Regions from separate parts of the Shewanella sp. SR43-4 genome, predicted to be linked through region 3. Evidence: predicted binding sites of a transcription regulator. Region 3 holds the regulator's gene; each other region holds the start of a gene.

What was found. The regulator sigma-54, encoded in region 3, starts transcription at its own class of promoters, with help from an activator protein. The targets are predictions, from matches to a motif close to GTTGGCACGNNNNTNGNNT.
Region 1: the regulator sigma-54 is predicted to act here: its motif matches at 3,664-3,682, upstream of flgF (flagellar basal-body rod protein FlgF).
Region 2: the regulator sigma-54 is predicted to act here: its motif matches at 1,180-1,198, upstream of H5123_RS14445 (superinfection exclusion B family protein).

What each region holds. Positions count from the first base shown of each region.
Region 1 is NZ_JACJEB010000008.1:113,834-121,926, reverse strand. Features, by position in the region: gene flgJ (flagellar assembly peptidoglycan hydrolase FlgJ) at 1-264, opposite strand, end outside; gene H5123_RS11105 (flagellar basal body P-ring protein FlgI) at 282-1,379, opposite strand; gene flgH (flagellar basal body L-ring protein FlgH) at 1,390-2,064, opposite strand; gene flgG (flagellar basal-body rod protein FlgG) at 2,074-2,862, opposite strand; gene flgF (flagellar basal-body rod protein FlgF) at 2,874-3,617, opposite strand; gene flgE (flagellar hook protein FlgE) at 3,868-5,247, opposite strand; gene flgD (flagellar hook assembly protein FlgD) at 5,308-6,093, opposite strand; gene flgC (flagellar basal body rod protein FlgC) at 6,117-6,533, opposite strand; gene flgB (flagellar basal body rod protein FlgB) at 6,536-6,934, opposite strand; gene H5123_RS11065 (protein-glutamate O-methyltransferase CheR) at 7,070-7,903, opposite strand; gene H5123_RS11060 (chemotaxis protein CheV) at 7,969-8,093, opposite strand, start outside.
Region 2 is NZ_JACJEB010000012.1:58,659-66,751, reverse strand. Features, by position in the region: gene H5123_RS14450 (ATP-binding protein) at 1-1,009, opposite strand, end outside; gene H5123_RS14445 (superinfection exclusion B family protein) at 1,239-1,850, shown strand; gene H5123_RS14440 (DUF3149 domain-containing protein) at 2,024-2,155, opposite strand; tRNA gene H5123_RS14435 (tRNA-Leu) at 2,505-2,589, shown strand; gene H5123_RS14430 (DUF4862 family protein) at 2,917-3,888, opposite strand; gene nagA (N-acetylglucosamine-6-phosphate deacetylase) at 4,356-5,492, shown strand; gene H5123_RS14420 (dihydrodipicolinate synthase family protein) at 5,510-6,427, shown strand; gene nagB (glucosamine-6-phosphate deaminase) at 6,886-7,686, opposite strand; gene H5123_RS14410 (ROK family protein) at 7,720-8,093, opposite strand, start outside.
Region 3 is NZ_JACJEB010000001.1:207,519-215,611, forward strand. Features, by position in the region: gene lptC (LPS export ABC transporter periplasmic protein LptC) at 1-326, shown strand, start outside; gene lptA (lipopolysaccharide transport periplasmic protein LptA) at 313-894, shown strand; gene lptB (LPS export ABC transporter ATP-binding protein) at 891-1,622, shown strand; gene H5123_RS00990 (RNA polymerase factor sigma-54) at 1,766-3,250, shown strand; gene hpf (ribosome hibernation promoting factor) at 3,275-3,562, shown strand; gene ptsN (PTS IIA-like nitrogen regulatory protein PtsN) at 3,565-4,008, shown strand; gene rapZ (RNase adapter RapZ) at 4,005-4,868, shown strand; gene H5123_RS01010 (HPr family phosphocarrier protein) at 4,889-5,164, shown strand; gene mgtE (magnesium transporter) at 5,629-6,993, shown strand; gene H5123_RS01020 (transposase) at 7,663-7,914, shown strand.

The DNA of each region.
Region 1 (8,093 bases), on a different contig from region 3:
CATGCCTTTATTGGATAAATCGACAGACATTTGTTGATCACGCATTTGTTCAAAAAATGCTGTTGTTTCACTGTTCATTGGATTGTCTGACTTAAACGCGGCATTGGCATCTCGCATGCTTTTCATGAGCATTTGAATAAAGATCCCTTCAAATTGCTTAGCCGCTTCTTTAAGTGCCCCCTTCTCGTCTTTCTGGGCTTGGACACGAAGTGAATCTAGTCCTCCTAGATCCAGAAAGTTCGATGAAGCTGACAACTTTTCCATAGTCATTCCGACAATATTTAGATGATGATAAGTTCACCATGCAAAGCGCCTGCCATTTTTAACGCTTCGAGTATGGCAAGAACATCTGATGGTGCTGCGCCCACTAGATTCACGGCTCTGACAAGCTCATCAAGAGTGGTGCCTGGATTAAACATGAACATACGACGATCTTTTTCTGACACATCAATCGTACTGTTGGTGGTAACAACCGTATTACCACCCGCTAAGGGGTTGGGTTGTGATACTTGCGTAGCTTCGGCAATAGTCACGGTTAATCCACCGTGGGTCACAGCCGCAGGCAGTAACTTGACATTTTGACCAACCACAATGGTGCCAGTACGTGAGTTAACAATGACTTTGGCTGACTCTTCAGCCGGAATAACCTCAATGTTTTCTAATGTCGATAAAAACGATACCCGCTGTGATGCGTCGCGCGGTGCACTGACTTGAATAGAAGTCGCATCAATAGCTTTTGCCATGTCTGGGCCAAGTAAATCGTTAATCGCATCGGCAGTACGTTTGGCGGTAGAAAAATCTGAGCGACGTAAATTAAATGTCAGGTAATCACCACTAGCAAACGGACTGATCACACTGCGTTCAACAATGGCGCCACTTGGAATACGACCAACCGTTGGCGTATTTTGAATCACCATAGAGCCATCAAGCCCTTCGGCACTAAAGCCACTCACAATTAAGCTGCCCTGAGCAATGGCATACACATTGCCGTCAACCCCTTTTAAGAAAGTTTGTAATAAGGTGCCACCACGTAAACTTTTTGCCTCGCCTAAACTAGACACGGTAATGTCAAGATTTTGACCCGGCTTAATAAAGGCCGGCATTTCAGCGTGTACAGCAACAACGGCTACGTTCTTTGAATTTGGTCGAACTGATTCAGGTAAATTAATGCCAAAGTTTTTTAGCATGGTTCTAAATGTTTGTTCGGTATATCGGGTTTTCTCCCCGGTACCAGGCAAACCAACAACTAAGCCATAACCCACTAGTTGGTTACTTCGTACTCCCTGAATACTGGCGATATCTTTAATCCGCTCTGCATTTGCAGAAGCGCTGAGCATTAATATCGACGCTACAAGCGACACGATCAATTTAGTTTTCATGCATTACTCCTTAGAAAGGCCACCAGTCACTCATAAAGAATGAACTCAGCCAACCGACTTTTTGGGAGTCAGCAAACGTACCGGTACCGCTATACTGAAAACGAGCGTTAGCCACTCGTGTAGAATCAATTGTATTATCTGGGTTGATGTCTTCACTGCGGATCATGCCAGTGACGCGAATAAACTCATCACCGTTATTGATCGAAATCCATTTTTCACCACGGATAACTAAATTGCCGTTGCTAAGTACTTGAATGATGTTGGCTGAAATACTGCCATCTAAACTGTTTGATTGATCGGCATCTGATTCTCGCTTGGTATTCATGCTGTCGTTATAACCAAGATCGAGCGGGATACCACTTATAGACACATTTTTGCCACCAGCATAAATAGGCTCGACGGTTAAGTCAGTGCCTTTTTTGATTTGGTTATAGGCACTTTTTTTCGCTTGGGTTGATTCTTTTAAGGTCACAGTGATGATGTCACCGACCCGATGCGCACGAATATCGGAATACAAGCTTGATGCCTGGCTATCAAGATAAATAGATCCCGTTGGCACCACTTGCGTTGGTACAGTATCTGGGTATACCGGCGCATAAAATGGATCATCAGCAATCGGTTTCTTGGGCGTAGAACTGCACCCAGCCAATAACAATACTGACGCTAACGCAATGTATTTAATCATGTTAGCTCCTTAGAGATTCTGATTAATATAAGACAGCATCTGATCAACCGCCGAGATAACTTTGGAGTTCATCTCGTAAATACGTTGACCTTGAATAAGGTTAACCAATTCTTCTGTCACATTAACGTTAGAGGTTTCCAATGCGCCTTGGCGGATAGAACCTAAACCGTCTTGTGATGCAGTACCTTGAATAGGCGTGCCACTCGCACCTGTTTCGGTGTATAAGTTTTGCCCTAATGGATCTAAACCAGCAGGGTTAATAAAATCGGTCATGGTTAACTGGCCAATAATCTGACTGGCAGCTGTACCTGGGGTTTGCACTGACACTTCACCCGAGGCCGACACCGTAATACTGGTGGAGTTTTCTGGAATAGTGATAGGCGGTTGAACCACATAACCAGAACCTGGTGTGACGATTTGGCCGGTATCATCTAAGCTGAACTGGCCGTTACGAGTGTAGGCTGCTGTACCATCTGGCATTTGCACCTCAAAAAAGCCCGAACCTTCAATCATTAAATCTAATGAGTTATCTGTGGTCAGCATGTTGCCTTGGGTAAACATTTTTTGCGTGGCAACCACTTTAGTACCCGCACCAATGTTTAAACCATTAGGTAACTTGCTATTGTCTGAGCTAATGCCACCAGCTTGGTTAACCGTTTGATAAAGAAGGTCTTCAAATACTGCACGACTTTTCTTAAATCCCACGGTACTGGCGTTAGCCACGTTATTTGAAATAACCGCAATATTGGTTTGTTGGGCGTCGACACCGGTTTTACTTATCCATAACGCTGGATGCATAATAATTACTCCTAACTAATTCTCATCAAGGAAGTGGACGCTCGATCAATCTCTTCAGCGTTCTTCATCATTTTGACTTGCATTTCGTATTGACGTTGAATATCAATCATGGCGACCATTTCATGCACAGAATTAACATTACTGCCTTCGACCGCACCACTTTCAACTTGAACCCCTGGGTCGTTTGGCGCATTGCCACCGGCAATAAGACGAAATAAACCATCTTCACCGCGCATAAGGTTTTCGTTACCAGGATTAACTAACTTAATCCTTCCGACCTCTTCTATTACCTCTGCGGTTGCCCCTTGAGGGCGTACAGAAATAATACCGTTGGCCGAAATCTCTATTTTTTCAACTGGAATGGGTAACACAATGGGACCTGAAGCGCCCATAACGGGACGATCACGGCTATTTAATAACAAGCCGGTACTGTCAATTTTTAGACTACCAGCGCGGGTATATGCCTCGGAACCATCAGCCGCCTGCACAGCAAGCCAGCCATCTCCTTTAACCGCAATATCAAGATCGCGACCAGTAGTTTTAACGGGGCCGCTATTAAAGTTACTGCCTGGGCTTTCCATCATCGAAAATACCCGTGTAGGCAAACCTTCACCAAATGCCTGCATTGAACGGGCTTGGACCATGTCAGCTTTAAATCCATCAGTATTCGCGTTAGCAAGATTGTTCGCACTCACTGCTAGGGCATTCATCCCTTGCTTTGCGCCGCTCATGGCAATATAAAGAAATTTGTCCATTTTTTGCTCCGTCAAACTTTCTGCAAAAACACTATATACACAGAATAAGCAAGCATCATGCCAACGATTTTTAAGTGAGAGGATTGAGATGTAACTGTATGAATCAGTTAATCAATAAAATTAATGGGTAGCGCATGAGTGTCAAAAAAGCTTCTATCGACACGAGGGGTGTAATAACGGGGACAAGTAACGAGGTGGAAAAGGCAAGGTGTTGCCGTAAACGGCAACACCTATATAGCCTAAGGATCATTTAGCGGATCTGTAATATCGTTTGGTTCAAGGTATTGTTAACTTCAAGCGTACGTGAGTTAGCTTGGAAGTTACGCTGAGCTGAGATTAAATCGACCAGCTCAGTGGTTAAATCAACGTTTGACTGTTCAAGTGCAGAAGAGCGAATACTACCAAATGTACCACTATTTGCCTCACCAGCTAATGCCGCGCCGGAACCTAAACTGGCTTTCCAAGACGTATTACCCACCTGAGTAAGACCTTGCTCATTAGCAAAACGTACTAATGCCACCCGCGCTAACGGCACAGTTGAACCATTACTATAACTAGCGGTAATCAGACCGTCAGACCCAATACCAACATTGGTTAATCGCCCTACGGTAATACCATCTTGAGTCAATTCAGTGACTTCAAATGGAGAAGCATACTGAGTTGGATTATTAAATTTTATCGTAAGTGTTTGAGTGCCGTCGGCTCCAGGGCCCAAAGCACCTGCACCGCCAGAACCTAATGCTTCAGTGGTAATGTTAGCCGGATCACTGCCAGTATAAGCACCTACAGAGTTAAATTTAAGCACAGCTCCTGACCAGACGCCACCTAATCCATCGGGATTAGCAGCAGATGCTGTACCCGTCGCATCAGCAGTGCCATCACCATTGGTATCTGTTGAATAAGTACCAGCGCCAGCCGCAACATCAACGGGGTCGCCATCAACTGCATAAAAGGCAACCCAATTACTTTCACCTGTAAATGAACCATTGGTCGGTTTAATAAAATAAGTGGTCATAATGTGCGATTCACCTAATGAATCGTAAATCGTCACCGAGGTAGAATTATTAAACGTATCAGAATCAGCAGGATTAAAATTAGCTGGGTCTAATGCGGTTTCCCCCACATTAAGGTTCATTTGCAAACCAACATTTCCGGTTTGCACAGGGCTACCCGCAGTGTCTGGGATCTTAATCGGTTGAGTTGTGGTTAAACTCACAGAAGTCGAGTTACCATCTTCATCAACAGGGAAACCTTGTAAAAAGTTACCCGCTGAATCGACCATATAGTTGGCCGAGTCAACTTTAAATGCCCCTGCACGGGTATATGACTGATCTTGCGACCCTAACTCAGACGACGTAACAAAGAAACCACCGCCACTGATCGCCATATCCAGTGAATTACTGGTAAATTGCAAACTACCTTGATGAAATTGCTGTGCCACTTGAGTGGTGGTTGCTCCACCACCGACAGCAGTTTTACTGTTCGAAAAAATAGAATTTGCGTACACATCAGCAAACTCAGCTCGTGACTCTTTGAAACCAATAGTATTCACGTTAGCGATATTATTCGCGGTTGTATTTAAGTCTTTTTGCGCGGCAGCAATACCACTCAGTGCAATGTTAAATGACATAGTTCACCTCTCACAATTAATTCATTTATCAATAAAGCCAATAATTCAATACAGGCCTTACTATGTTTCAGATACTGCGAGTACGTCAGATAACTTAATTCCGCCTACTCCACGCAAATTCAAAATGGCCCCAGTCGCCGCTGTGCCCAATGACACACTTGTCACATGTGCATAAGTTGATACCGCTAAATCTTCTGCGGTGCCATCAACTTTACCGCTGGCCTTTATCGAGTAATTACCCGCTTTAACGGGTTGGCCATCCTTACCTAAGCCATCCCATGTCACATCAACATTGCCGCCTTTACTGCCATCAACATTAAAACTCTTGATCAGCTGCCCCGACTCATCTTCAATTTTCACCGTAATCGTTTCAATTGCAGATGGCGTACTGATCACGCCTTTAATCTCAGGGCTTTCAGTAGAAATTGCCCCGGTATCAGAAGGGATAAGCACTTTTCGACCCACTAAGCCTGATGCTTGTAACGCTTGGCTAGAACTCATTACCGTATTGAGGTTAAGGATCTCATCATTCAAATTTGAAATACCATCAACCGTCGAAAACGATGCCATTTGGGCAATCATTTGATCATTATCAACCGGTTTAAAAGGATCTTGCATAGACAACTGTTGACTGAGTAAAGCAAAAAAATCTTCTTGCTTTAACATCTGATCTTTTGATTCAGGGATCGCACTTTCTTCAGGTAATCGAATTCCGTCAAGGAAAGGGTTCCCAGTAGTAGTGCTGGTTGTATTTGTCTGTACAGAACTTTTCGTGGTAGCACTTGTATTTGATGTGCTACTGGATTGTTGCGGTAAAGACTGACTGTAAGAATTAACGAGGCTCATTGTTACCTCCTTGAATAATCATACTATTTACCCATCCTTAACGTCTGTTGCAACATAGACTTAGTTGCATCAGCCACCTGAACGTTCATTTGATAAGAGCGTGATGCAGAAATCATATCGGCCATTTCTTCCATCACATTGACATTCGGTTTATAAATAAAACCATCACCATCAGCCATTGGATGATCTGGCGAGTATTCTTTTATTAATGGTTTATCACTTTCAACAATGCCTTTGACGTTAACACCCGGCGAACTATTTTGCTGGCTATTAGCTTTAAGCATTTCAGCCTCAAAAATGGGATGACGTGCTCGATAAGTTTTATCAACACTGCTTGATACAGAATCCGCATTGGCAATATTACTGGCAGTGGTATTCAAACGCACTGACTGCGCAGACATACCAGATCCAGACACATTGAAAATATTAAATAAACTCATGATTAATCACCCCGCAAAGCTTTACGCATGCCATTAAACTTACCTTCAAGGAAGCCTAATGACATTTGATATTCGAGCGCATTTTGCATAAATGCTGATTGTTCTTTCTGCGTATCAACAGTATTACCGTCACCTGTATCGGCTTGATTTGGAACACGATATTGGACATGTTGTTGACTTAACGCTGTTAAATCGAAATGTTTTTCTGTGGTTTGACTCATGCTCAAACCCTTCTGATGTGAGCTTGCTGCTTGCATAGCAGAAGCAAAATTAACATCTCGAGCTTTATAATGAGGAGTATTGGCATTGGCGATGTTACTTGAAATCACTTCAGCTCTTTGAGCTCGTACGCCCAAAGAATATTGGTGAACACCTAATGCATTATCGAAATTAATCGCCATAAAATTGCCTCCATCAGCTAACTGATAGATATAAAGCAAAGGTTATGCCAACAATTTTTATAATGGGAGAATAAAATAAAAAAACTAACATGCCGACGAGCGTCGGCATGCGGTGAAACTAATTAACTGTTTTGGCTAGGTTTTTTTCTGGTAATAGATACCTGGATTACAGCGAACCATATTAAACTCTTCGGTTAACCCCGCAAGAGATTCTGACGCACCTAAGAATAAGATACCTTTAGGATTAAGTGCGGCAGCAAATTGCCGCAAAATGGTAGCCTTTGCCTCTGGCGCAAAATAAATCAATACATTACGGCAAAAAATGATATCGAACTTGCCTAATAAGCTATAACTTTCAAGTAGGTTGTGTGCTCTGAAGTTCACTAAACGTTTTACGTTATCTTTCACTTTCATATTGCCAGACGGTAAAGCATCAAAAAACTGACGTTTACGCTCTTCAGACAAACCACGAGCCAGAGCTAAACCATCATATTCAGCATTCTTACAACGCTCTAACATAGAAGGTGATAAATCTGTTGCCTGAATTGTCACGCCGCCAGGTAAAGCACCAGGTTTACGCTGTTGATATTCCAACACTGTCATAGCTAAAGAGTAAGGTTCTTGCCCAGATGAGCAAGCAGCAGACCATATTTTTAATGGTCGGCCCAACTTGCTGTATTCAGGCAATAAAGAATTACTCAGCAACTCAAATGGATAACGGTCTCGAAACCATAAGGTTTCGTTAGTAGTCATCGCATCTATCACTTCAGCGCGTAATTGACGCTCTATCGGTTTCATCGACTTTTTAACCACCTCAGATAGAGAAGGCAAATTATGCTTTCCCATCAGTGGCGCTAAGCGGCTACGAACTAAATACTGTTTGTTCTCACCTAACACAATACCGCTATGCTGCTCTAAAAACAGCCTAAATTGATTGTACTCTGCTTCAGCAAGTGATTTATCTGTCACATTATCTTCCTAATATGTTTGCCGATGAGCCGACCGAACGTTCAATATTATTCAATTCTAAACAATTATAAACTCAAATGTTTGTTAACCGCTGCGGCTAATTCATCGGGGTTAAACTTAGCAATAAAATCGTTAGCCCCAACTTTTTGTACCATCGCTTGGTTAAACACACCACTTAACGATGTGTGCA
Region 2 (8,093 bases), on a different contig from region 3:
TTTGTTCTAATGTGGCATGATCGCTATGGATAAGCTTGATCAGATCTTCTACATAAGCCAATTGTGAACTTGCAGCCGTTAAACAAATACCTATCGGGGTATTAATTTCATGGGCGACGCCGGAAACTAATCCTCCTAATGCGGCCATTTTCTCTTTTTCTATCAGCACTTGTTGTGTTCGTTTTAACATTTGCAGTGATTGTTCAAGTTCTCTGGTTTGCTCTTTTACTTGGCGAGCAAGTTCATCTTTATAACTACGCTCTAATAATAGTAAGCGATCTCGATCTTCAACGGCATGCATTAAATCGACTTTTGATTGCTGCAGATCTTGATAAGATCCTCGAATTTGTTGCTGCATTGTATTGACTGCTTCGGCGACTAAACTGAACTCATCACGTTGTGGCTTACGGTTAAAATTTAAGGGCGTAAAGGGATTGTCTAAGCTAATTTCATCACAATATTGGCTTAATTGGCGCAGATGTTTGGTGACATTGAACCAGACCAAAAACAAAATAAAACCAGCAACGAAGAAGGTTTTGATCGCGTTGGACAGTAAAATCAGTATTGTTTTATTATACAGACGATCATAAATGGCATTGAGATCGGCTTGTACTGTAAGGGTCCCAACAGGAATATTTTCATTGTTGGTATAAATCAACGGAAATTGCTTTTCGATAACGGCCGTTTTCTGATACTCACCAAAATGCCATTCTTGATTACTGTCATCACGGATAGAAATATATTTAATGTCAGGTAATTGGCTTAAACCATAGAGTTGAGTGTTAATTAAGTCTTCGTCTATTACCCAAACACTGGATGCTAATACTTCTAAATTTACCGCTTCTATACTTGAAAATACGCGATCAATTCTATTCACATCCTCCTGATAATCACTTATAAGCTGATAAGCTGTCGTCACAATCGTAATCAAAGAGCTAAACACCACGATAGACAGTGTTAACTTTCGGGCAATAGGGCTCTGGAGTAATTGTCGTATGAATATCAGCATATTTTCTTCAATGTGATTAATTATCAATGATGAGTGACATATAAAATACGAGCTTACAGCTTGTTGCGCTAGTGTTAATTCCAACTTTCTGAATTTTATTCAAGCATAGCTTGAATGTCCTAATATGGAATTGAAATGGTGTAAATAAAGATAATGTTAGTGATGTTTTTTATGGCATATATTTTGCTTTAAGTCAGTATGATCAAAAATCTGACACTACGGGTAAGCTATGATGAAAATAAAAGTAGGTTCAATAAAGTTGTTTAATAGCAAACGTTTATTCGTAAGTGCTATGACATGGGTTGTTGTAACATGTACTAGTTTACTGTTTGCGCCTAAAGATTTACTGGCGTTTTTATCGTTAGATCACCTAGTCAATCAATATGGTCAGTTTATTGGCTTAGGACTAATAATGGGAGTCGCGTATTTTTTAAGTCAAATTTTTGCCTTTGTGGTTGATGAGTCTATTGTGTTTTTTCGCCAAAAACGCACAGTAGAAACCATCGAAGCAAAAGTGAAGCTACTCGATCCGGCAGAACGAGCCTTGTTACGCGAATTCTTTTTACAGGGACAGACTATTTTAACCCTGCCGCAAAATGAGTTAGCAGTTAAAAATCTAGTTCATAGCAGTATACTTGAGATGCTTGGAAATGAGCGCCACTATGCGATTCAAGGACCAACGGCAGAATACAAGATATCGATGCCGGCGCGAAATTATTTAAATCGCGATGTATTACGTTTACCTGCAGGTGAGCCGAGTGCTGAGGAAATGACCTATCTAATCAAAACACGTCCACATTTTATTAATGGCTTGGTTCAATCACGCAAGCATGCCGCTTAATTTAATATTTTGTGCAGTATTTGATTGGTATAAATAAAAAAATGGGGGCCATATAGCCCCCAACTTGACATAAAAACACTCCATGTGTTTTATCGCCAATGTATGATTCGCAAGGAAGAATCCATATTGATCATGAAATAATAAGCAGTAAAATACTTAGCCTAGTTAGAGACTCACTTAGTAGGTGCAGACTTCACAATAAACATCCACATTAGATAAGACATTATTCCAAAGGTACAAAAGATTACAGTCATCGATAGTAATCCTATTGCGTTACCAAACATTAAATCTAACCAAAATGCCATGATATTTATCCTCTGGAATGTGAAATCATGATCATCATAAAGTCAAAACTCTGTCGTGATACTGATCTTGATCAATCTTCAGCAGTGATAATGTTATATTTGTGTGAAACTGCTAATTAGCTCACAAAAACCATCAGCCATTGTTATTTGGCACTATGAATGACTTTTGAGCAATTGAGTGTTTTTTATAGAAATAATAGGTAAAGTACTTGCGATTATTAAATGCAAAGGTATAATCGCCAACACTTAATTGTGACAACATAAGTTGATTAATTGAGTGGTTAGTTTTGCAAAGATATTTGCGTACAGCAGATTTTTTTGCAAAGCTAAATACAGCTTACAAGTCTTTGCCTGAGTGATGAAATTGGTATACATGGGGGATTCAAAATCCCCTGCTTCGCGGCGTGTCGGTTCGAGTCCGACCTCAGGTACCATTATTTAAAGCCCTGTTCTTAATCGAACGGGGCTTTTTTTATGCTTATAATTTAAGGTGACAGTGATAAGTTCATCACTTTAATACGTTAGCAAGCCATTGCATTCTTTAGTCGGTAAATTGACATGTTATCTATTTATACACCATTTCCGGTATAAACTGAGTTAAACATTTACTTGTCACTATGTTGCGCAATACACTCAAATACTAAGCGCTAGAATGGGTAAAATGCACTATACAAACCATTAAAGTAAATTTTTAATCAGAAATACATGTGGCATACCTCATATAGATTATATTTGGCTGGCCAAAATGATTGATAGATTGCTCATGATTTTATTTCGAGTACGTGATCGAGCAATGTTGTTAGGCTTTTTAAATAAGAAATTCGTTGGTCAACATTTGCCTCATTTGGGCTTAATGAAATTTTTCCACCAATAAACTTCAGTTGCTTGTAATCACACTGTTGCATGGTTTTTTCTATTTGCTCCATCGTTAATAAAGAGTTTTCTGCAAAGCTGGGAATGTATACGGCTTGTGCTGGAGGCATGTGAGTGTCTTTCCACTGCCCATAAGGGCCGTCTATATCTGAGGTACCAGAAAAGATGATCCCTTTTAACAAGCCGCTGAGATAAGCTTGTTTAGTATGTTGCAAGGGGCCATCGGTATTACGTGTTTCAATAGCTGAACGCCCCCAATTGATACTGATACCAATATCACTATTCAGTTTACTGTTAACGTGCGTAATCGCCGTCATTTCATCTTGTAATAGCATGAAGCCCTTTTCAGCTTCTTGCCCTGCGATATGTGCATCGCAATGTTCAATGACGAGTTTTGCGCCGTACCAGTTCCATGATTGCATGGCTTCAAGCGATGTTTGCAAAGCTTGAATAGATGATTGTGTGTTTTCAGTTATCTTTGGTGCTGTATGTATTTTTAAAAAGCTTACAGCCTCTCTTTTTAAGTGATTGTTTAATTTAAATATAGCTTGCTGTGCTTGTTGGTAAAAAGCCAGTGCAGCTTGTCTACCTGTTTCATTGGTGGAGGCTATGCCAAAATGCGGGTTTTTAGCAATCTGCCCCATCACCCCTGGAATTGATGTAAAAATGAATTGCCAATTCTCATCAATATTCTTAAGAAACCATTCATCATCATAAGGATGCAGCTTTCCCACAAAGGGGTGTTCTAAGCCAATGATATTACTTTGTAATTTTAGCCCCTGGTAGTAACTCGCTTCTAATTCTTGATCCCATTGCTGGGTCGAAGGTGCTGCGGCATACGCACCAATAATATATTCCATTAAATATTAGCCTTAATAAGCAGATCACGCTGTAGGTATACCTATTACACCACTTGAGTTGGTGTAATGCAATCCAGCTTTTGGATTTTTCTGATGAGTTGGATGGTAAATATCTCATTAATATCGAATGAAAATCGTTCATGGCCAAAGCAGAAGTATCTCTATGAACATCTAACAGCAATGTTTACGTAAGATTTTTAAGAAATATATTTTTCCAATCAAGTAACTGGTAGGGGAAGGATTTTAGACACTTAACTGTTGCTCAACATACTGCTTTTCAAACAGCTTCATCATGCGGCTTAGTTGCTGACAGATTTTTATTTTGACAAAAATAAAACAAAAGGTATATTGGTATAACAGGTTGATGGCGTACCTGTGATTTGTTCTGCCAATAGTAGGGCTACTTTTTAAAAGCCTTGTTGAGTTCGCAAAACACTTTGTATGAAGCAACGTAAAGTCGAGAAGTCATGATAACAACTGTAATTGCCGAACAATTATTTGATGGAAAAAGCATCACTAATAACCAACCGATAAGTTTTGAAAATGGCAAGGTTATCGCTTTTGATGTGGTTAATAACGCCAAGCTTATTAAGGTTTCAGGCTTACTAACTCCGGGTTTTATTGATGTACAGGTCAACGGTGGAGGAGGTTTTTTATTTAACCATGACACGAGTTTATCAACGCTTAAAGCAATGGTTGAGGCACATAGTAAGTATGGGACCACAGGATTATTACCGACGCTGATCACTAGTAATCTTGAAACTATAAGTGCTGCCGCTGATACGATCGCACTAGCAATCAAGCAAGAGATCCATGGTGTTATAGGTGTACATTTTGAGGGACCGCATATCAGTGAGCCCAAGAAAGGCATACATAGCAGCAAGCATATAAGGCCCCTAAGTGAGCAGGAATTAGCGATTTATTGTCGCGATGATTTAGGAATAAAAGTGGTCACCTTGGCACCTGAGCATGTGACAAGTGAGCAAATACAGCGATTAACTCAGCACAATGTAAAAGTGTGCTTAGGCCACTCTAATGCCAGTTTTGAATTAACCCAAGCAGCACTAGCTGCTGGGGCTGTTGGTTTTACTCATTTATTTAATGCGATGTCACCACTGACATCTCGTGAGCCGAACATGGTTGGTGCGGCACTACTCGATGAGCACAGTTGGTGTGGGCTGATACTTGATGGTCATCATGTTCATCCGGCAACGGCAAAGTTGGCAAATAGGCTTAAATGCTCTGGCAAAATGATGTTAGTCACTGATGCGATGTCAACCATTGGCAGTAGTCAAAAGGTGTTTGAGTTCGATGGTCATAAAATTGTGCTTGAAGGCGATAAGTTGATGAGCCAAACAGGTCAATTAGCGGGTTCAGCATTAGATATGATCACGGCAGTCAATAATGCTCAAGTGATGCTTGATATACCTCTTGAGGAGGCGCTAAGAATGGCGAGTATATACCCTGCTAATTTTCTTGGCATAAATGACAACATACAGCAACTTGCCATAGGTGCTAATGCAGATTTTACCGTGCTTGAATGCGCTAATAACTCTGCCTTGCACGTTAGCCACACCTGGATTGGCGGCAAAAAAATATTTTAAATTTATGGAGATTTATAATGCAAAAACTGACTGGATTAATTTCCGCCCCTCATACGCCATTTGATAGCAACGGTGAAGTTAATCTTCCTGTAATCGATCGCATTGCAGAACTTCTTATTCGTCAAGGCGTGAAAGGTGTTTATATTTGTGGCACAACGGGTGAAGGCCTTAACTGTTCTGTTGCTGAACGTAAAGCGATAGTTGAGCGTTGGGTTTTGGCATCACAAGGAAAGCTCAGTATTACAGTTCATACTGGTGCCTTATCCATTGTAGATACACTTGAATTAACAAGACATGCTGAAACCCTCGATATTTTTGGCACTTCGATTATTGCGCCTTGTTTTTTCAAACCGAGTTCTCTTGATAGCCTTGTTGATTACTGTGCCACTATTGCAGCAGCAGCACCGACAAAAGCATTTTATTATTACCATTCAGGTATGTCTGGGGTGATGTTTGATATGGAACAGTTTCTTATCAAAGCTGATAAGGTGATTCCAAACTTGGCTGGTATTAAGTTTAACCATGTTGATCTTTATGAGTATCAACGATGTGTACGAGTGTGTGATGGTAAATTTGATATTCCATTTGGGATTGATGAGTTTCTCCCAGGTGGCCTTGCTGTTGGCGCGATAGGTGCAGTAGGAAGTACCTATAATTATGCTGCGCCACTCTATTTGGATATTATTGCTGCTTTTAACAAGGGTGATCAGCTGGCTGTCGCTGCCCTCATGGATAAGGTTATTGCTCTCATTCGTCCACTGGTACAATACGGGGGAGTTGCTGCCGGTAAAGCTGCTATGTTGTTACATGGTATCGATGTTGGTGATCCTCGCTTGCCAATTAGTGCGCTTTCTAACCAAGAGAAAGAGGATGTTGTTGCTAAAATGACAGCGGCTGGCTTTATGGAACACATGCCGCATGACAAAAATAACTAATAATAATTATCTTTTTGGTAATTAGAAGATAATATTAATTATTTAGCATGAGGTTTTAGGAATATATAAAAAGTTTGAACGCGAAGATTTTTATATTGTAGTGTTTTTAAAGTGAAGTTGTTGTTAGTGCGCCATATCTAGCCATCAATATATTATTGGTGGTTTTTTTATGCAAGATAGTCGGGTAGGTAAATCTGGGCGGTAATAATTACTGTTCAGTGATGTGCTCTGTAGACAGTCCATCATGGCGAACAGGGGTTGCTTAATATTAACTTGCAGGTCCAATTGAGCGATCTATAGATTCCGAGTAGCAATTAGTTGAAAGCTTGGTATTTATTTGGTGTGTGATGAAAGATTAGATGTTCTTTGCTATGAAAACATGTGCCTGTATAGCCAAGTTCATTAATATTTAGTCGACTAAATATTAATGAACCATGAGTGAACTATGAATAAGTTATCTAGATGAATAGTCCATAGGCTTGGTTAATTTTTTGGTGTTCTTGGTTTGCCCAAATAAAATACTCTTGATCGCTTAATTCACATGCAGCCTCTTTGTCTAGCAGAATGATCGCATTTTCATGCATTTGTAAAGCGGATGCTGGACACATAGCGGTTACAGGTCCCATGATCATTTGCTTTACTGCTGCTGCTTTATTTGTTCCTGTCGCCATCAGTAACACATAACGAGCGTCAAGAATGGTGGCAATGCCCATTGTCATCGCCATCGTAGGTTGGTATTCATCTTTATCAAATAAGCGGCTGTTATCTTGTAACGTTTGCTTGGTTAAGGTTTTAATTCTTGTGCGAGATACTAAGCTCGAAGTCGGTTCATTAAAGCCGATATGTCCGTTTGCGCCTATGCCTAATATTTGCAAATCAATTCCACCCGCATTGCGAATTTTTTTCTCGTAAGCAAGGCCTTGAATACGTGGGTTTTGATCTTGCTGACAGATAGGTAAAAATGTTTTATTTTGGTCTATGTCTATGTGATCAAATAAATTATCTTTCATAAACTTGCGGTAGCTTTGTGCATTATCTGCGGCAATATTATGGTACTCATCAAGGTTAAATGTCGTGACATTAGCAAAGCTTAACTGTGCTGTTTGATGGCTTTGTACTAGCCGTTTATAAAGTTGAATAGGGGTAGTGCCTGTGGCTAGGCCTAAAACTGGAGTTGATTTTTGTTTAATAACTTCTGTAACCCATTGTTCAGCATGAGTTGCAACTTGGTCGGGATTATCTAAAATAATAATTTGCATGTTTGTTCCAATAAAATAGCATTTCAGTCGCGGCTATTGAGTACCATCATTGAAGCCATTTATCGTTTGAGCATACATGGCTGCGCCGATAAGATCCGCATGCTCTCCTGTTATAGGCGAGACCAAGCTAACCTGATATATCATCGGTAACTTGGCTATTTTAGCTGCCACTCTTTCTTTAAAAGCTGATGCATCCCCGACGCTTCCTCCTAAGACAACCACAGTCGTACCTGTAAGAGCCTTAATATTCGCAATTAAATCAACGAGCGCATCAGCACATTGGTCCAGTAGCGTGGTTATTTCTGGGTGAGACAGATGCTGTTCGAACACGTTTTTGCAGCTAACAGCAGTCTTTAAAATTGTTGATGCTTGCCTGGCGATTGATGTGCCCGATGAAATAGCTTCGA
Region 3 (8,093 bases):
CTAAACCTGTTTACCTCATTTACCCTGAAAACGGCCAAGCGCAATGGCAATTAAGCGCAGATAGAGGCCAATTGAATAAAAATACCAGCCAAGTCATATTAGAAAATAATGTTATTATTGATGCCATTAATATAGAAGAACCCCTGCAGTCACTCAGTACCCAAGCTGTTTCGGTGGATTTAACCACTATGATCGGCACCTCACAAGAGATGGTGTACATCAAAGGTAAAGGGTTTATTATTCAAGGTTTAGGTCTACATGCTGACTTGAATTCGCAAAAATTATCGCTACTCAGCCAGGTAGAAGGAACATATGAGCCACATTAATCGCCTCAACACTCACGCCAATGTTATGTTATTTGGCAGCATATTTTGCCTGCTGAGTTTACCTACCATAGCGAAACAAGGTGATCTTCAACAAGAGTTGAAAATTGCCTCAGTAAGCCAGTCTGCTGACATTAAAAATAACCAAATTGTTTTTAATGGTCCTGTTACCGTTACTCAAGGCACTATTAACATTAATGCTGATGAGTTACGGGCGTTTACTCCCGAAAACAGCACCAGTAAAAAACTCATCGCTATAGGCAACCCTGCAACGTTTTCACAAGAGTTAGACGACGGTCAAATTGGTACCGCCAGTGCCAACGAAATAAGCTATGATCTTGCTACCACTACACTGACATTGACAGGTAATGCCAAACTGGATCAATCTGGTAGCCAAGTAACCGGTAACCGTATTAAGTACAACATTAACGCTCAAGAGCTGATTGCTGAAAGTACTGGTACAGGGAAAGATCGCGTTATTACTATTATTCAACCTGAGAATTTCCAAGACGAGACTGCACCAAAGCAAAAGCTCCCTGAAATTCCTGTTAAAAAGCAGATCAAACCATGACCCAAATAACCCTAACGGCTGAAAATCTAGCTAAAAGCTATAAAACTCGTCAGGTTGTTAAAGATGTGAGTTTAACCGTTAAAACAGGCCAAATTGTTGGTCTTTTAGGCCCCAATGGTGCAGGTAAAACAACCACGTTTTATATGGTTGTCGGCTTAGTGCAAAGCGATAAAGGTCGGATCTTAATTGATGATGACGACTTAACCGCCGACCCAATGCATCTTAGAGCTCGCAAAGGGATTGGTTACTTGCCGCAAGAAGCCAGTATTTTTCGCAAACTGACCGTATACGACAATATTATGGCCGTATTGCAGACTCGCAAAGAACTCACTACCGACCAACGGATTGAGCAGGTAGAGCATTTATTAGAAGAATTCCATATCACTCATATTCGCGACAGCCAAGGCATGTCGTTGTCTGGTGGGGAACGTCGTCGAGTAGAGATAGCGCGCGCGCTGGCCGCTAATCCTAAATTTATTTTGCTCGATGAGCCTTTTGCGGGGGTTGACCCTATTTCTGTCATCGACATAAAAAAAATCATTCAACAGCTTAAAAACCGCGGCTTAGGGGTATTAATTACCGATCATAACGTACGTGAAACCTTAGACGTCTGTGAGCGCGCTTATATTGTCAGCCAGGGCAATTTAATTGCCGAAGGCACACCTGATGAGATATTGAGTAATCAACAAGTTCGGGCTGTGTACTTAGGTGAACAATTCAAGCTATAGTTACTTTACTGGCCTTTTAGTCTATCTAACTCATTTCATTGAACGATATCTAAATAGCGTTAAATGTCATTGATGTATGTGACAATCGATTACAGTTTTCGAGATTGTCATTTTTATGGAAATCATCTAGGGATAAGCGGTAAATGAAAGCGTCACTCCAACTCAAAATGGGTCAACACTTAACCATGACCCCTCAATTGCAGCAAGCGATCCGCTTACTGCAATTATCGTCATTGGAGCTACAGCAAGAAATCCAACAAGCATTGGACTCAAACCCATTGCTTGAAATAGAAGATGAGTTTTCTCAAGCAAAAGACTCAGTAAAAGAAAGTCGCGACCAATCGGACACCGACTTTAGTGACAACAGCGTGGTCAATATAGAAAAAGACACCTCAACAGTCGACACAGCAGAATCCATGACCAAAGAAACCATGGACGATTTAGCTATGGATACCACATGGGATGAAGTGTACACCGCCTCACCAATGTCAGGTTCAGGCAGCGCTAGCATGCGCGATGATGATATGCCATTCCAAGGTGAAACGACTGAAGGCTTATATGAGCATTTAGAGTGGCAAAAAAATCTCACACCATTTTCTGACACAGATCGAGCGATTGCTACCGCGATCATTGATGCCATTGATGAACGCGGTTACTTAACCCAAAGCACTGAAGATATTCTCGAAGCCATGGGTGATGAAAGTGTCGAACTAGATGAAGTTGAAGCGGTATTAAAACGTATTCAACACTTTGATCCCGTTGGTGTTGCCGCACGAGATTTAAGCGAATGTTTATTCATTCAATTAGCCCAATATGCCGACACAACCCCACATATAGACAATGCCCGTCTGCTCATTAAAGACTATTTAGATTTAATTGCTGGGCGCGATTTTAGATTATTGATGCGCAAAACCAAGCTCAAAGAAAACGAGTTGCGTGACGCGATCACCTTAATCCAGTCACTTAACCCTCGCCCGGGCTTGTTAGTCACCGCTATTGATGACGAATATGTTATTCCTGATGTAACCGTACTAAAGAAGAATGGCCGTTGGGTTGTAGAGTTAAACCCAGACAATATGCCTAAAATTGGCGTTAATCAACAATATGCAGCCATGGCTAGAAGCAGTAAAAACTCTGCCGATAGCCAATTTATTCGCGGTCATTTACAAGAAGCTAAATGGTTCATCAAGAGTATCGAAAGCCGCAATGAGACCTTATTGAAAGTCGCCAATTGTATTGTGCAATTTCAGCAAGGTTTCTTTGAATATGGTGAAGAAGCCATGAAACCTATGGTACTCAATGATATTGCTGAAGCAGTAGAAATGCATGAATCGACTATTTCACGGGTTACCACTCAAAAATATATGCACACACCACGTGGGCTATTTGAATTAAAGTACTTTTTCTCTAGCCATGTCAGCACCGACGATGGCGGAGAATGCTCATCTACCGCTATTCGTGCTTTTATCAAAAAACTGGTTGCAGCAGAAAACCAGCAAAAGCCATTAAGTGACAGCAAAATGGCCCAACTGCTGGCAGATCAGGGGATCAACGTTGCGCGTCGTACGATTGCAAAATATCGCGAAGCGATGCTCATTCCGCCCTCAAACCAACGTAAGAGTTTATAACCTACAAAGCAACGGAGGATTTTTATGCTTATCAATATGACAGGTAGAAATATCGACATTACCGAATCTTTACGTGAATACGTTCAAGGTAAATTTTCAAAGCTTGAACGACACTTCGATCAGATCAATAATGTACACGTTGTGCTCAATGTAGAAAAATTACAACAAAAAGCAGAAGCTAAAATCAACCTTAATGGTGCAGAGATTTTTGCCATGTCAGAAAGCACTGATATGTATGCTGCAATAGACGCCCTGATCGATAAACTCGACCGTCAGGTAATTAAACACAAAGAGAAGTATACAAAACACTAACGATGGAACTTTGTACCATTCTGCAGCCGGAATGCACTACCTGTGCCACACCGGGCAGTAAGAAAAAAGTACTGGAACTCATCAGCAATTTAGTCGCTGCCCAGTACCCACCCCTATCTTCGCAAGAGGTTTTTGAAAGCCTATTAGCGAGAGAGAAAATGGGTAGCACAGGTATAGGAAATGGCATTGCGATACCTCATGGTAGATTAACGGCCATAGAACATCCGATCGCAATATTTATTAAATGTGAAGAAGCCATTGCCTTTGATGCAATCGATAAACAGCCCGTGGATATTTTATTTGCTTTGTTAGTACCTGCAGATCAGTGCCAACAGCATTTAAGCACGCTATCAAGCGTGGCTCAAAAATTAAGCGATAAGCAAATATTGAAACAGCTTCGTAAAACTCACGACTCAACAGAACTTTATCGGGTTATTACTGCATGAAACTTGTCATAGTATCGGGACGTTCAGGCTCAGGAAAATCTGTTGCTCTAAGAGTATTAGAAGATCTAGGGTATTATTGTGTTGATAATTTGCCTTTACCACTGATTGGCATATTACTGGCTCAGCTCAAAGGTAATAATGATCTAGTGGCAATTAGTGTTGATGTACGCAACATTGCCGAGCAAGGTAAAGTCCTTCAAGATCAACTTGCCTTACTTGAACATGACACTGAAATTATTAGCTTCTTTTTGAATTCTAATGATAAAGTGCTACTCAAACGCTATAGCGAAACGCGTCGATTACACCCGTTATCTAAAAATCATATTTCACTGCAAGAAGCGATCATATTAGAAGGCCGTTTACTTGAGCCTATCGCAAAAATTGTTGATCATTATATTGACACCTCTGCCCTGAATATTTACGAATTAAGCGACCAAGTCAGGCAAATATTGTTAGGTAGTGTCGATAAAGAGTTAGTGATTAACTTTGAGTCTTTTGGCTTTAAGCACGGTATGCCAACAGAAGCTGACTTTATGTTTGATGTGCGCTTTTTACCTAATCCGCACTGGGAAATAGCACTACGACCACTCACAGGTTTAGACGAACCGGTACAAGAGTTTTTAGGTCGGCAACCTCTAGTGAATAAGTTTATCTGGCAAATTGAAAACTTATTTGAAACCTGGATGCCGCATTTAGAACGTAATAACCGCAGCTATCTGACTATCGCCATTGGTTGCACCGGTGGCCAACATCGCTCGGTATATATAGCCGATCAATTAGCAAAAAGGTTTAGACATGGCAGTAAACATACAGTTAATGCTCGCCACAGAGAATTAAATTTAACTGATACTGACAGCTAACTGAGCATAGGATCGCGCCAATGATCAAACTTGAACGCCAAGTAACCATTTCAAATAAATTAGGGTTACATGCTCGAGCTGCAACAAAACTTGCTGTTTTAGCGGGTGATTTTGATGCCAGTATCACGTTAACTCAAGGCGATAAAAACGCCAGTGCAGCAAGTGTACTTGGGTTATTAATGCTTGAAAGTGGCATAGGTAAAATGATCACAGTAACAGCCCAAGGCCCAGATGCTGAAGTGGCATTAAATGCCGTATGTGATCTGATTAATGCTAAATTTGATGAGTCTTGCTAAATTATTTAGTGATACTTTCACTAATTACTGATCGTTAAGCCATCATCACTTATTTATTTCCATCTTTAAATGAAGTCGTCATACTAACCAAACTGCCACGATATTGCTGTTCGAAGGTTAACGATCAGTTCCTCGATAATATTAGCCTTTATATTGAAAACGCGCGGCGGATCCCCAGCTGATTAAGTATTCGTTCTCCTAAGAGATATTAGCGTTGTAGCCAATTTCAATCACGGTTCTCGCTTGACCAAACACCGATGTAATCGGACGTTAATTTTTGTGTAAAGCAACATCAGCAGTTCAGACTTTCGTTCGGCGCAAGTCACTCAACGATTTTATTGCTGCATTTCATTTCTTGCCCGCAGATAACAATTCTTGCATCAATATGCCAAACAGAGAAACTGAAACTGCCCAAAATCATTACATACAGAATCATATTCGTATGACAAATAGGAAGTTGATATATGGGTAAAGAGTACCTAGATAATGAAATAACAGAACAACGACTCAATCAACTCGCTCAAGCGTTAGACAGTGGATTGTTTGTTCATGCTCGCAATATGTTACATGCAATGTCACCCAACGATGTCGCCCTCATTCTCGAATCATCACCACCAAAAAATCGACAAGTCTTATGGCAATTAATTGATCAACAATATGCTGGTGAGATCCTGGATGAATTAGGTGAAGAACTGAAAGATTCGCTCATCAGCAGCATGACACCAGAGAAACTCGCCCAGGCCACGATAGGAATGGACACCGATGATCTTGCTTATATTCTTCGCAGCTTGCCCGATGCGGTTTATAAGAAAGTACTCAAGTCAATGCGAAGCCAAGACAGAGATAGAGTAGAACAAGCACTGCGCTACCCGGATGATACTGCCGGCAGCATAATGAACACAGATACGGTTACCCTAAGACCCGATGTTAATATCGAAGTAGTGTTACGCTATTTACGTCAACGCGGTAATTTACCAGATACCACTGATACATTATATGTTGTCGATCGCCATGACCATGTTTTAGGTGGCGTCAGATTAGTCGACTTACTCACATGCGATCCGAGCGTCACAGTTCGCAGCATTATGGACACCGAACTAGAAAGTATTCCGGTTGAGATGTCTGATAAAGATGTTGCGCAAAAATTTGAACGACTCGATTGGATATCTGCCCCAGTCGTAGACAGCCAAGCAAAATTACTAGGACGAATAACCATTGATGACGTTATCGATGTGATCCGTGAAGATGCCGAGCATTCCATGATGGGGATGGCAGGCATGGATGATGATGAAGATACCTTCGGCCCAGTGCTTAAAAGTACTCTGAGACGCTCTCTATGGCTAACCATCAATCTATTTGCAGCATTACTAGCATCATCTGTCAGTAATATGTTTGAAGGCACCTTAGAGCAATTTGCTACCATCGCAATTTTAATGACCATTGTGCCAAGCATGGGCGGCGTTGCCGGTAATCAAACCTTAGCGCTGGTGATCCGCGGTATTGCACTTGGTCATATTGGCCAAAGTAATTCACGTTGGTTAATAGGCAAAGAACTCGGCATTGGATTATTAAACGGCATTATGTGGTCTGTGTTGGTCTTTTTTGCTGTGTGGCTGTGGAAAGACGACATTGCGTTAGGCGGATTAATTGGCAGTGCTATGCTAATTAACATGACAGTTGCCGGCTTTGCTGGTGCCACTATTCCAATCATGCTCAAAAAGCTCAATATCGACCCAGCTCTTGCTGGAGGAATGGTATTAACCACAGTCACTGATGTGGTTGGTCTATTTGCATTTTTAGGCTTAGCGACGCTGTATTTAATGCACTAGAGTATTGCTCTTATCTCTTAACCCGAGTTGGGTTAAATAATATGCCGTCTATAAAACTGTCTACTTTAGGACTCTTTTATGGGCGGCGGACTCTCAAATGGTCACGCTAGCCACAGATTGTCAGTCTGTTAACTCAGCACTCACCTCCCCCTTCTGATCATGTTCAAATCATCCATGTAAATATTAAATTCAATATAACGCCATCTTTATTTTGTCATTGAGGTCACCTTTTTCTGCCATATTTGTCATCTAAACTGCGACCTAGCGATAAGTTTGATAGCGATTCATCTGCAGAACTTATTCACCAAGTTAGTGCAATTGCACCAAACTAATCTGTCGGTAAAAAGTACCTAGGTTAAAGGTTTTAAATAAGACACTGATAAATAACAGATAAAAATATTTATCAAAGTTGGCACAAGCTTTCCATATAAGAACACATACCCACTAAGTGATAGTGTGATTTTACAAGTAGTCCTTGGTAGATGTAGGAGATAGCAATGAATAAAATAACCGGAAGTCGTAGCATTAAGTCAATAAATGTCATGGTAAATAATATCATTTCACAATGCCGCCAGAACATTTTTTTCTTAGCACATCTCGGTTGTAGCCAGTGGGATGAAGTGGAAACTCGCTCTAGTAAACATAAGTAAATTGGCAGGAGATTATTTCATGAATATGTCAAATACGAGACAGTACCCAGTGGACTTACAAAAAGAAGTGATTAATGAAGTCAAAAATAATCAAAGATTATTATCTGACGTAGCAAAACAATATGGTGTATCGGCAAAAACCGTATACCAGTGGGTCAGAAGTAACCAAGTTCGCCAGACAGAAAGTAAGGGCGCAATCGTATCAGAAATAGCCTATTTGCAACAAAAGATTGCCCAGTTAAATCAGCAACTACATGCTATAGCAAGCTAAGGATCCATGTTTAAGAAAGTGTTGGAACGATCTTAAACAATAATTGAAATTCAGTTAACCGTTTTGGCAAGGATGTTTGACCATGCTAACAACTCGTCCCCCAGCAAGTTGTTAACACAGCAACAATCATTCTAATAATAAGCGCAAAATACTTGCATCCTTGCCGCTTTATTGTTTCA